Regions from separate parts of the Stenotrophomonas sp. ATs4 genome, predicted to be linked through region 3. Evidence: predicted binding sites of a transcription regulator. Region 3 holds the regulator's gene; each other region holds the start of a gene.
What was found. The regulator FliA, encoded in region 3, starts transcription of late flagellar genes. The targets are predictions, from matches to a motif close to TAAAGTTTNNCNNNCNNNGGCCGATAA.

Region 1: ABR323_RS07790 (GGDEF domain-containing protein) is a predicted target of FliA. The motif match lies at 2,490-2,516, and genes of this name have one in related genera.
Region 2: ABR323_RS18495 (methyl-accepting chemotaxis protein) is a predicted target of FliA. The motif match lies at 1,873-1,899, and genes of this name have one in related genera.

The regions. Positions count from the first base shown of each region.
Region 1 covers NZ_JBLYPK010000003.1:375,145-379,294, forward strand. The annotation lists gene ABR323_RS07785 (TonB-dependent siderophore receptor) at 14-2,263, opposite strand; gene ABR323_RS07790 (GGDEF domain-containing protein) at 2,549-3,964, shown strand; gene ABR323_RS07795 (MFS transporter) at 4,072-4,150, opposite strand, start outside.
Region 2 covers NZ_JBLYPK010000011.1:46,038-50,187, forward strand. The annotation lists gene ABR323_RS18485 (S41 family peptidase) at 1-816, shown strand, start outside; gene ABR323_RS18490 (NAD-dependent epimerase/dehydratase family protein) at 915-1,808, shown strand; gene ABR323_RS18495 (methyl-accepting chemotaxis protein) at 2,018-4,150, shown strand, end outside.
Region 3 covers NZ_JBLYPK010000006.1:232,733-236,882, forward strand. The annotation lists gene ABR323_RS12780 (chemotaxis protein CheA) at 1-243, opposite strand, end outside; gene ABR323_RS12785 (protein phosphatase CheZ) at 246-851, opposite strand; gene cheY (chemotaxis response regulator CheY) at 851-1,243, opposite strand; gene ABR323_RS12795 (RNA polymerase sigma factor FliA) at 1,301-2,044, opposite strand; gene ABR323_RS12800 (MinD/ParA family ATP-binding protein) at 2,041-2,928, opposite strand; gene flhF (flagellar biosynthesis protein FlhF) at 2,915-4,150, opposite strand, start outside.

The sequences.
Region 1 (4,150 bases), on a different contig from region 3:
CGCGTGCATGCGATCAGAAGCCGAAGCGCAGGCTGGCCCAGTACGCGCGGCCCGGCTCGTTGTAGGTCGCCGCGCCGGCATCGCTGCTGTTGGCCTCGCGGAACAGACGCTTGTCAGCCAGATTGTTCACGCCGAAGCCGAAGCTGACCGTCTCGGTCACCTTGTAGCGCGCGCTCACGCCCCAGATGTTGTAGGCACCGCGATCCTGCAGTGCGATCGATGGGTCGCAGGTGCCGGTGCAGCGCGGATCGTTGTTGATGTTGGCGGTGGCCGGCTTCTGCTTGCCATAGAAGGTGCCGGTCAGCAGCAGCGACAGCTTGTCGGTGGCCTGCCAGTCCAGCATCGTGTTGACGGTGTACTTCGGGATCACTGACAGCGGCTGGCCGGTGCTCTTGTTCTCGTTCTCCACCATGTAGGTGAAGTTGTTGCTCCACTTCAGGCGGCTGCCCTGCTCGCCCAGCAGCGGAATCACCAGGTTGCCCTCAAGCCCCTGCACGATCGCCTTGGGTGCATTCTCCCAGCGGAAGATGCGGCCCTTGGTATCGGCAGTCAGCCCGATCTGGTTGTAGCCGGCCTGGATCTTGTCCTTGTAGTCGTTGTGGAAGTAAGTCAACGACGCCTGCCAGCCGCTCTGCGGTGCCCACTCGATGCCCAGTTCCTTGTTCAGGCTGGTTTCCGCCTTCAGATCCGCATTGCCGCGCATGTAGCAGCCGGCGCCCAGGCTCGGCAGTGCATTCGGGCAGCCATTGCCACGGGTGTAGTACAGATAGTCAGGATTGGACTGGTACAGGTTCGGCGCCTTGAACGCGCGGGCGATACCGCCCTTGACCACCCAGTCGCTGTTGAGCCGGAACTGCGCGTTGAGGCTGGGGCTGGTGTTGTTGCCGAACTGGCTGTGGTGGTCGAAACGCAGGCCCGGGGTGACGATCCAGCGCTCGCCCAGGTAGATGTTGTCTTCGACGAACACGGCGGTGGTCTGCGCGTCGGACTTGCCCCGCGCGCGATCGGCCGACAATCCCGGGAATCCGCCGCCGCTGCTGCTGGACTGGCTCATCGAATACGGGTCGGTCAGGCGGCTGTCGAGGTATTCAAAGCCCAACGTCCAGATGTTCTCGGCACCACCCAGTGTGGTCGGGAAGCTCACTTCGCCATCCAGCTGGTAGTTGCGCAGGCGCGAGGTCGACCAGTCGGTGCCGTTGAAGCTGCCTTCCGGGCCACCGGCCAGGCCTTCGTTGATGCGCGAGTTGTTCACTGCTTCCACTGCGGCCGTCACCCGGGAGGTGACATCGCCCCAACGACCACGATGGGTGATTGCGCCGGTGTTGCGGTACATGCGGTTGGTCTCGGCCTGCTGCTCGGCCAAGGCCCCCAGATCGATCGGTGTCGAGGTACCCGTGGTGCTGACCGCGCGGTCGCCGGCGTAGATGTTGCCCTGACGGCTGGTGCCGGCTTCGAACTCGACCACCTGGTTGGCGGTCACGTCCCAGCGCAGCAGCGCGTTGACATCGCGGTTCTTGACGCCCTCGCGGCCGGCTGGCGGCACCGCGTTCGGATTCGTCGCGAAGTCACGGTTGAGCTCCAGCGAGTCGGCGTCGGTCTTGTTGAGATTGCCGTACAGGCGGAACGACAGGGTGTCGGTCATCGGCCCGCTCAACTGCAGGCCGACGCGCTCACTGCCGCCTTCGGCGCTGTGCTCGGGCACCAGGCCATACAGGTCGACCGCACCGGTCAGGTCGCCGGTCGGGCGCTTGGTGATGATGTTGACCACGCCGCCGGAGGCACCGGAGCCGTAACGCGCCGCCGCCGGGCCGCGCAGCACTTCGATGCGCTCGATCATTTCCGCTGGCACCCAGTTGGTGTCACCGCGGGTATTGCGTTCGCCACTGCGGCCCATGCGCACCGCATCGCGTGCACCGATGCGCTTGCCGTCGACCAGGATCAGGGTGTTTTCCGGGCCCATGCCGCGCAGATCGATCTGGCGGTTGTTGCCGTACTGGCCGGAGGCGCTGTTGCCGGTCAGGTTGACGCCGGGCATGGTCCGCAGCAGTTCCGCGATGTCGTTGGCCGGCGGCCGCTTGGCGATGTCCTCGGCGGTGATGGTCGAGGTGCCCAATGCTTGGCGCGCGATCTGCGAGGCGGTGACGTGCACCGTGTCGATATCGGTGGCGTCGGTTTCAGCGTGGACGGTCAGGGCGCTGCCCGCCAACAGGGCGGCAACGGCAAGCGCCAGCGGGCGTGGCGAAAGGACAACGGCTCGGGACATGATCTGGACCTTCTGGCAGGGCAACGGGGCCTCTGGCAAAGGGCTTGAGGCAGCGACGAGGGGAGGCGGAGCGCCGCTGCAGGTGCCTACAGCCCGATCCGTGCACGTATTCTCCCATCAATGCGAGTGATTCTCAAATGCGTTCACTCATTGCCGCAGCCATGCCGATGTGCTTTGCGCACCGTGCAAGCCTGCATCGCGCTTAAACTGGTCGGCTAGCCCGCCATCAACCGTACGCCGCCGCGGCCGATACCCGTGGTTTGCCGTACGCAGTCAGAGATCGACGTGGAACCACCCCAATTGGACGATGCCAGCCAACCGCTGGCCGAGGCCTGGCAGCAGTGCCTGCTGCAGGCCGGCCCAGCCGCCACCGCGCTGCTGCACGCCGCTGCCGCCGACGCCCCACCCGCCCTGGCCCAGCGCTTCTACGAAGTGCTGCTGCAGGACACCCGTGCCCGTCGTTTCCTGTCCCACGACCAGGTCAAGCAGCGCCTGCAGCCAGCCATGCAGCGCTGGCTGGCGCAACTGTTGACCACCGATGCCAGCGGCATCGCCAATACGGTGGCCTCGCAACGGGTGATCGGCGATGTACACGCCCGGGTCGGCATTCCGGTCGATCTGGTCACCCGTGGCGCCCGCGTGCTCAAGCACGAACTGTTCGTGCGCCTTCGCGACGATGCGCCGGACGCCGACACCGCATTCGCCGCCATCGACTGCCTCAGTGCAATCATGGATATCGCCATGGAAGGCATGACCCTGGCCTACACCCATGCCCGCGAACGCTCCACGCGCGCCGATGCGGCTTACAGGTTGTTCTCGCTGGTGCAGAACGTCAGCACCGAGCGCGAGCGCCAGCGCGCACTGCTGCTGGACTGGGAGAACGCGCTGCTCTACGCCTTGGCCGGCCATGTGCAGGGCAGCGACGGCGCCAGCCTGGCCACCTCCGAGTTTGGCCTGTGGTTCACCCACAAGGGCATTCCCAGCTTCGGCGAAAGCAGCGAGACACAGCAGGTCGACCAGTTGATGGCACGCATCGACGGCTGCCTGCAGCGGGCGGCCGCCGATGATCCCGGGCAGCGGCTTGCAGTGCTGCCGGCGATCCGCGAAGACCTGGCCGCCATCCGCACCTTGATGACCCTGCTGTTCGAGCGCATCGGCGAACTCGATGCCGGCAGCGACGCATTGACCAACCTGCTCAACCGACGATTCCTGCCGACCGTGCTGCGCCGGGAAATCGAGCTGGCCACGCGCAACCGCACGCCGTTCTCGCTGTTGCTGCTCGATCTGGACCACTTCAAGGCGATCAACGACGGCCACGGCCACGATGCGGGTGACCGCGCGCTGCAGCACGTGGCCGGGGTTCTCGGCCAGCTCACCCGTGGCAGCGACTATCTGTTCCGCTACGGCGGCGAGGAATTCGTGGTGGTGCTGGTCGCCGCCAGCGAATCACAGGCGGCAGTGATTGCCGAGAGCCTGCGCCGGCAGATCGCACAATCGCCGGTGCCGCTTGCCAACGGCCAGGCGCTGAGCCTGACGGCCAGCATCGGCGTCGCCGGCCACGATGGCCACCCGGACTACGAACGGCTGATGGCACGTGCCGACGCCGCCATGTACGAGGCCAAACGCAGCGGCCGCAACCGCGTGGTGGTGGCCAGCGATGCACTGCAGGAACCGCCCGGGCGACGTGCGTTGCAGCGGTAACCCAGCGCGGGGGGCAACCGAGGGGTAGAGTCGACTGCCAGTCGACCATCGCGCGCGGCGCGGGCGTTTCGCGATCCGCAGGAAGTGCAGTCGACCAACGGTCGACTCTACCAACAGCCGGCTCTACCGAAACCGGCGCCAGCCGCTGCTTTCACCGCGACCATCCGCCATGCTGCCCACCACAGC
Region 2 (4,150 bases), on a different contig from region 3:
TACCTGGACGCAGCGGAAGGCGCCCGCATCGCCGATGCCCTGCGTGGTTGGTCAAACGAGCAGCGCTACGCTGATACCTGCGCGGATCCGAAGGCCTTCAGTGCGCGCCTGAACCAGGACCTGGACCACTTCGATGGCCATTTCCACGTCGAGCGGGTGGATGCCAGCGCCGGTCAGGACGATTGGCTGATGGCCTGGCGTGCGGACGCCCGCCGCAACGGTGCCGGCGTGCGCGAGGTCAGGGTTCTCGAGGGCAATATCGGCTACATGCGCCTGAGTACTTTCTATCCGCTCGATCTGGCACGGCCCAGGCTGGCCGCTGCCTTCGCCCTGCTGGCCGATACCGATGGCCTGGTGCTGGACCTGCGCCAGAACGGCGGCGGTGACGATGGCAGCGCCGACCTGCTGGTGCGTACCTTGCTGGAGGCCAGCATCACCCAGGTGCAGGCACTGGAGCAGCGTGGTCGACGCACTCCGGTGCGGTTGCCACCGGCGAGCCTGCCGGCGTACCTGAAGCCGCTGGTGGTGCTGATCGACCGCCGCACCGGCTCGGCCGCTGAATTCGTCGCCTACTCGCTGCAGGCGTTGGCGCGCGCACGCATCGTCGGCAGCCGCAGTGGCGGTGCCGCACATATGTTCGATGATTCTGTCCTGCTGCCGGACGGCTATCAGATCAGCATTCCGGACCGGCAGCCGATCAATCTGCGTACCGGCGGCAACTGGGAGCGCACCGGTGTCACACCTGATGTCAGCGGTGGTGACGATCCACTGTTCGTCGCACGGCAGTTGCTGGCCACGCCTGCGTCGTCAAGATGAACGCACCATTGCAAGCATGTCCTATCGCAGAGGACATGCTGCATGCCTAGAATCAAATCATCCCGGTAGTTCCCGGGCGCTTCGAGTGAATGGACTCAATGAAGATTCTGTTGACCGGCAGTTCCGGGCGGATCGGGCGCGCGATCTTCGGCGCGTTGGCCGCTGCCCATGAAGTGGTAGGGCTGGATCGCAGCCCATTTGCAACGACGCGCATCATCGCCGATGTCACCGATCACCCGGCTGTCGCGCGCGCGGTGCAGGGCGTCGACGCAGTGATCCACACCGCCGCCCTGCATGCGCCGCATGTGGGCCTGGTGCCGGATGCGGTGTTCCAGCAGATCAACGTGGACGCAACCCGGCATCTGCTGGCGGCAGCCCGCGAGGCGGGCGCCCGTCGTTTCGTGCTGACCAGTACCACTGCGTTGTACGGCCATGCGGTGGTGGCCGGTGGATGCCGCTGGATCGATGAAGACACCGAACCGCTGCCGCGCACCATCTACCACCGCAGCAAACTGCAGGCCGAGGCGCTGGCCGAAGCAGCGGCAACCACGGACTTCAGCGTACGTGTGCTGCGCATGGGCCGCTGCTTTCCCGAACCGCCCGAGCGCATGGCGATGTTCCGCCTGCATCGCGGCATCGACGCACGTGACGTTGCCAGTGCGCATGCGGCGCTGCTGCTGGATCAGGGTGACGCGTTCGCGCGCTACCTCGCCTGTGCGCCGACGCCGTTCCGGCGCGAGGATTGCCTGGAGCTGGCAACCCAGCCGCGCAGGGTGCTGGCCCGGCGTGCGCCGCAGCTGCTGGCCGAGTTCGAGCGCCGGGGCTGGCCGTTGCCGCTGAGCATCGACCGCGTCTACGACAGCGCCCGCATCCGCAGCGTACTGGGCTGGCAGCCGCGGTTCGGCCCCGATGAGGTGCTGCAGCAGTACGCTGCCGGCAGCATCGAGGTGTTGCCGAGGGCCGAGTGGATCAAGGACCGCGTGGCCGAATGAGACGGTAGGTGACAGCTGCCTGAGCTGTCCCTGAGCGCGTTCAGGAATGTGCGAGCGGGTTGCCTCAACCTCGTTGGCGGGCGGCCGCTAACCCGGTGCGCTTCCTGCGCTGGGCCCGGCCCGGCGACCGGTGGCCTGCGCGATGGATCGCGCGCCTGCGCGGTGCCCTCGCGGTGCCGGTCGTCCTGAACTGCCTTGCGGATCCTTCCATGCCTTCTTCCCGCTCCGCCGCCGCCCGCCGCCCGGGCAGCATCGCCCACAAGCTGATGCTTGGCACCGCCGTGATCGCGTTGCTGTGCTTCGGCCTGACCGCGTTCCTTATCTATCGCCAGGCCAGTGCCAGCCTGGTCAACGCCTCGCGCCAGACCATGGCCAGCGAGGCCACCGCCGAGGCACGCCAGGTCTCGGCCGATCTGGGCACGGCCTTCGCCAGCAACGACGCCATGGTCGAAACCGTGCTCGCCCAGCGCGCACGCGGCGATGTTCCGGATCGTGCCAGCCTGGCCGCCGTGCTCGGCGAGCAGCTGCGCACCCATCCCGAGTGGCTGGGCAAGAGCACCATGTGGGAGGCCGATGCCTTCGACGGCAAGGACGCCGAATTCGTCAACACCGAAGCGCACGATGCCACCGGTCGCTACATGAGCTACTGGGCCTGGCACGACGGCAAGCCGCAGCAGTCGACGATGACCGACTACACCGAAACCGCCAGCGGGTCCGGTGACTGGTACATGGCGCCCAGCCGCGACAAGCTGCCGAAGGTCAGCGAGCCCTATGCCTACGACATCGCTGGCCAGCAGGTGCTGATGAGCACGCTGAGCACACCGATCATCGAAGACGGCACGTTCCTCGGCGTGTTCACCGTCGACTTCTCGCTGGCCGCGCTGCAGAAGCACCTGGCCACGCTGAAGCCGATGGGCGCCGGCCGGGTCGAACTGCTCTCGCCCAATGGCGTGGTGCTGGCCTCGGCCAATGCCAGCGAAATCGGCAAGCCGCGCGGCGATGCGCTGACCCGCAGCATGCTGGCCGACATCGCCGCCGACCGCCGGTTCGAAGCCTTCACCCCCGACGCGGCCGGCAACGTGCGCGTGTACGTACCGCTGCGCGTGGGCGATGCCCCGCAGCGCTTCGCGTTGGGCGTGGTGGTGCCGCATTCGGTGATCGTGGCTGAAGCGCGCCAGCTGCTGTGGCTGACCCTGCTGGTTGGCGTGGTTGCCGCCCTGACCCTCAGTGCAGGTGTCTACGTGCTGCTGCGCCGGCTGGCGATCCGGCCGCTGGCCGAAGCGGTGCGCGTGGCCGGCGATGTCGCCGCCGGCAAGCTGGACAGTACCCTGCCAGCGCGCAGCAATGACGAAGTTGGCCGCGTGCTGGACGCGATGCAGGACATGCGGGGGCAGTTGCAGTCGGTGATGGCCGCGCAGGCGGAGATGGCCCGTCGCCACGATGCCGGCGAGATCAGCTACCGCATGGACGCCGCTGCGTTCCCGGGCGAGTACGGTCGGATGGTGGCCGACAGCAACCAGCTGGTTGCGTCCAGCAATGCGGTTACCCAGCGTCTGGTCGAGGTGATGCAGCGCTATGCGGTGGGTGACCTCAGCGTGGACATGGAAGCGTTGCCGGGCGAGAAGGCGGTGTTCAGCGCTGCGATGGCCACCACCAAGGGCAATCTGGCGGCGATCAACGATCAGATCCAGCAACTGGCGGCCGCCGCTGCTGCCGGTGACTTCGCGGTGCGTGGCGACGCCCTGCGCTTCGACCATGACTTCCGCCGCATGGTGGAAACCCTCAATACCATGATGCAGGTCAGTGACCACAACCTGGCCGAACTGTCGACGCTGCTGCGCGCGATCGCCGCAGGCGACCTCTGCGCGCGCATGCAGGGCGACTTCCACGGCGTGTTCGCGGTGATGCGCGACGATGCCAACAGCACCGTGCAGCAGCTGACCGGAATCGTCGGCCAGATCCAGCAGTCTGCGGCCAGCATCCGCCTGGCCGCCGGTGAGATTGCTGCGGGCAACAGTGACCTGTCGCGTCGCACCGAACAGCAGGCTGCGAACCTGGAAGAAACAGCTGCTTCGATGGAAGAGCTGACCTCCACCGTACGCCAGAATGCCGACCACGCGCTGCAGGCCAACACCCTGGCCGGTTCCGCAGCGGGTGTGGCCAGCGAAGGTGGACAGGTGGTCAGCCAGGTGGTGCAGACCATGGAGCAGATCGAGGCCTCCTCGCAGCGCATTGCCGAGATCATTTCGGTGATCGATGGCATTGCGTTCCAGACCAACATCCTGGCGTTGAACGCGGCGGTGGAAGCGGCACGTGCCGGTGAGCAGGGCCGTGGCTTCGCG
Region 3 (4,150 bases):
GGCCTGGCCGGCACGCGCAGCGCCGAGGGCTTCTTCGGCGGCATGACACAGCTCGACCATCGCGGTGACGCCAAGGAAGCCGGCGCCGCCCTTGAGCGTGTGGTAGCCGCGGAACACCGCGTTGAGTTGTTCGGTGTCCTGCGGTGCCTGCTCCAGCGACACCAGCTGTTCGCCGAGGCGATCCAGGATTTCCTGTGCCTCGATGATGAAATCGGCAGTGATGTCGTCGGATACCGCGCTCATGCTTACAGCCCCAGGTCCGACAACAGGTCGTCGGCGTCGTTCTGCGAGACCGCGTGGCGGTCCAGTCCCTTCAATGCCGGCCCGGCCAGTTCCGGGTCGGTGCGATGCTGTTCCGGCGGCAGACCGAGTGCGCCGAAGCCTTCGTGCACGCGGCGGACGATGCCGACCACGCGACGGATGATCTGCCCGGTCAGGTCCTGGTAGCTCTGGGTCAGGGCGATCTCGGTCAGGTTGTGGCGGATGCGCTCCAGCTGCGCGTCCTGGCCCGGCTGCAGGCCTTCGGCACGCAGTTGTTCGGTCAGGCTGCGGCATTCCTCGGCCAGGTCCAGGGTGCGGTGGGTGGCCTGTTCGGTCATCGCCACCACGTGGTCCAGGCGCGCGCAGGCGTCGTCCAGCTCGCCGGCTTCGTCGGGCACGGTCGGCAGTTCACCCAGCGCCTGTCCCAGCTCGCGGGCCAGCCGCGAAAGGCCGCTCATCATCGGCTGCGTGCGCAGCGCGACCAGTCCGTCGATGCGCTGCCGCCACGCGGCCTCGTCTCCCGACTCGAGTGCGTCCAGGGCTTCCTGCAGGCGCAGGGCGAGGGCGCTCTTGTCGACCGTGGTATCCATCAGGCGCTGGCCGCCAGGCGTTCGAAGATCTTGCCGAGCTTCTCTTCCAGCGTCTGCGCCGTGAACGGCTTGATGATGTAGCCGTTCACGCCGCTCTGGGCGGCTTCGATGATCTGCTCGCGCTTGGCTTCGGCGGTGACCATCAGTACCGGCAGGGTCTTCAGCTTGGCATCGGCGCGGATCGCCTTGAGCAGTTCGATGCCGGTCATCACCGGCATGTTCCAGTCAGTGACCACGAAATCGAACGGCTGGCTCTGCAGCAGCGACAGCGCGGCATGCCCGTCCTCGGCTTCGGCGGTGTTGGTGAAGCCCAGATCGCCCAGCAGGTTCTTGACGATTCGACGCATGGTCGAGAAGTCGTCGACGATCAGGATGCGCATGTTCTTGTTCAAAGCAGAGTTCCTTTGTTGTTCAGTCCGGGTGGCCGGGGGCAGCCACCTCGGGCATGTTCATTCTTCGAGGCCTGCGTCGGCAGCCTCGAACAGCTTCAGCCGGCCACGCAGGCGCAGCACTGCCTGGCCGTGGATCTGGCAGACCCGCGATTCACTCACGCCAAGCACCGCGCCGATCTCCTTCAGGTTCAGCTCCTGCTCGTAGTAGAGCGACAGCACCAGCTGCTCACGCTCGGGCAGATGGCCGATGGCCTTGCCCAGCTCGCGGCCGAACTCGCCGCGTTCCAGCACCTGCTGCGGGGTCGGGCCACCCTGGGTGACGGTATCCAGCTCGCCCTGGTCTTCGATGCGCGACTCCAGGCTCAGCACCTGGCCGCGCGCGGCGTCTTCCATCAACCGCAGGTATTCGGGCAGTGGCATTTCCATCGCTGCAGCCACTTCGGTGGCGCTGGCAGCGCGGCCACTGCTCTGCTCCAGGCGGCGGATGGTGGCAGCGGCATCGCGGGCGCGGCGGTGTACCGAGCGCGGCACCCAGTCGCCACGGCGGATCTCGTCGATCATCGAGCCGCGAATGCGGATCGATGCATAGGTCTCGAACGAGGCGCCCTGGTCGGCGTCGTAGCTGCGCGAGGCTTCGATCAGGCCCATCATGCCGGCCTGGATCAGGTCATCGACCTCGACGCTGGCGGGCAGGCGTGCCGCCAGGTGGTGGGCGATGCGCCGCACCAGGTCCGAATGCTGGGCGATGACTTCGTTCGCCGCCGAGCGCTGCACTTCCCTGTACTGGGCTGCGCCTTTCATGCCGTCACCCCGCGTTGCTTGAGGATGCGTTCGAGGAAGAATTCGACGCCGCCACGCGGTTCGGTCGGCGCCTGCCAGCGGGCGGTACGGCGCGCGATCTCGGTGATCGCCAGGGCGGCCGGGCTGGACGGATAGGCCTTCACCACCGGCTGCTGGCGCTGCACCGACAGGCGCAGCCAGTCATCCTGCGGCACGCAGCCCAGGTAATTCAGCGACACATCGGCAAGGAACTTCTCGCAGACGCGGGTCAGCTTTTCGTACAGCACGCGGCCTTCGTTGGGGTCGCGCACCATGTTGGCCACCACCTGGATACGGTCCACGCCACGTTCGCGCGACAGCACCTTGATCAGTGCGTAGGCGTCGGTGATCGAGGCCGGCTCGTCACAGACCACCACCACGGTGTCCTGTGCGGCCTGGCAGAAGGTCAGTACGCCATCGTTGATGCCGGCGGCAGTGTCCACCACCATGATGTCCAGTTCGCGTTCCAGCTCGGAAAACACGTTGACCAGGCCGACGTGCTCGGCCGGGGCCAGCTCGGCCATGTGCCGGCGGCCGGACGCGGCCGGGACCACCAGCACGCCGTTCGGGCCTTCGACGATGACGTCGTCCAGCGAGCAGCGGCCGGCGACCAGGTCGGCCAGCGTGAAGGTGGGGTTCAGTCCCAGGATCACGTCGATGTTGGCCAGGCCGAGGTCGGCGTCCAGCAGCAGCGTGCGCTTGCCCATGCCGGCCAGCGCCACGGCCAGGTTGGCCGAAACGTTGGTCTTGCCCACGCCGCCCTTGCCGCCAGTGACCGCAATGGTGCGCACAGGGCCGAGCGGCTCGCTGCGGGTGGCCGACAGCGGGAAGGTCTTGGTCAGCTTGGCGTACTCACGCGACGGCATGGTTCAACTCCGGGTTGCAGGGCATATCGGCCGCGCGGCGCAAATCTTCAAGGCGAAGTACGAGATTGGCTGCACTGGCCCGGTGCAGGTCCTCCGGAACGTCCTGGCCATCGGTCACCCAGGTGATCGGCAGGGCGTGGTCCACGGCCACCGACAGGGCGTTGCCGAAGCGGCCGGTCTCGTCCAGCTTGCTCAGTACCAGGCCCTGCAGGTTGGCCGCGCCGAAGCGGCGGACCACCTCGTCCATGTCACCGAAGCTGGTATTGGCTGGCAGCACCAGCAGGGTGCGCACCTGGCGGGCGGCACGCAGCCACTGCAGCTGGGCAGCCAGTGCGCGGTCGCGCGGGCCCAGGCCGGCGGTGTCGATCAGCACCAGCTTGTAGTCCTTCAGGCGCTCCAGCAGCTGGTCCAGGTCGGTGCCGCTGTTGGCCTCGTGCACCGCAATGCCGAGCTGGCGGCCGTAGCCGTACAGCTGTTCACGCGCACCGATGCGGGTGGTGTCGGTGGTGACCAGGGCGACGTCACGCGGTGCGTGCTTTTCGGCGAAACGCGAGGCCAGCTTGGCGATGGTGGTGGTCTTGCCGGCGCCGGTCGGACCGACCAGCGCGATCACCCCGCCTTCCTCCAGCGGATCGACCGGAGCGATCGGCAGCTTGCGCGAAATGAGCCCCAGCATCAGGCCGCGGCCGCGGTGAGCGTCGGTCTCCAGCGGAATCTGCATGGCCACGTCGCGGGCCAGGCCGGCGTCGAAGCCGTACTCGTCCATCAGGTCCAGCGCGGTGGCGCGCACCGGGCAGCCACGCAGGCGCTCGTCGGTGAATCGGTTCATCTCGCGCTCGATCACGTGGCGCATGCCGGCCACTTCCTGGCGCAGCTGTCGGATCTCGGCATCGTCCTGGGCGACCACGGTCAGCACCGGCGCCGGTGCGAGGGCCGGTTCCGGGGCGGTGTCGGCGATTGCGCCCACCCGCGACGGTTCGTCGGCCAAGGCCTGCGGCTGCGCGTCGGCCACAACGTTGCCCGGCAGCGGTGGCGGCTGCACGGCGGTGGCCGGGTTCTGCGGGTGATCAGCGTGCGGCGGGTCGATCTGGAAGCGGGCGCGGTTGGCAGGCGCGATCGTGGTGGAAGCGGCGACAGCGTCTGCAAACGGGCCGAACGCCTGTTCCGCTCGCGCCGGTTCATTGACGGCGGCACGCGCCAGCGTTGCGGCGAAACCGGTGCT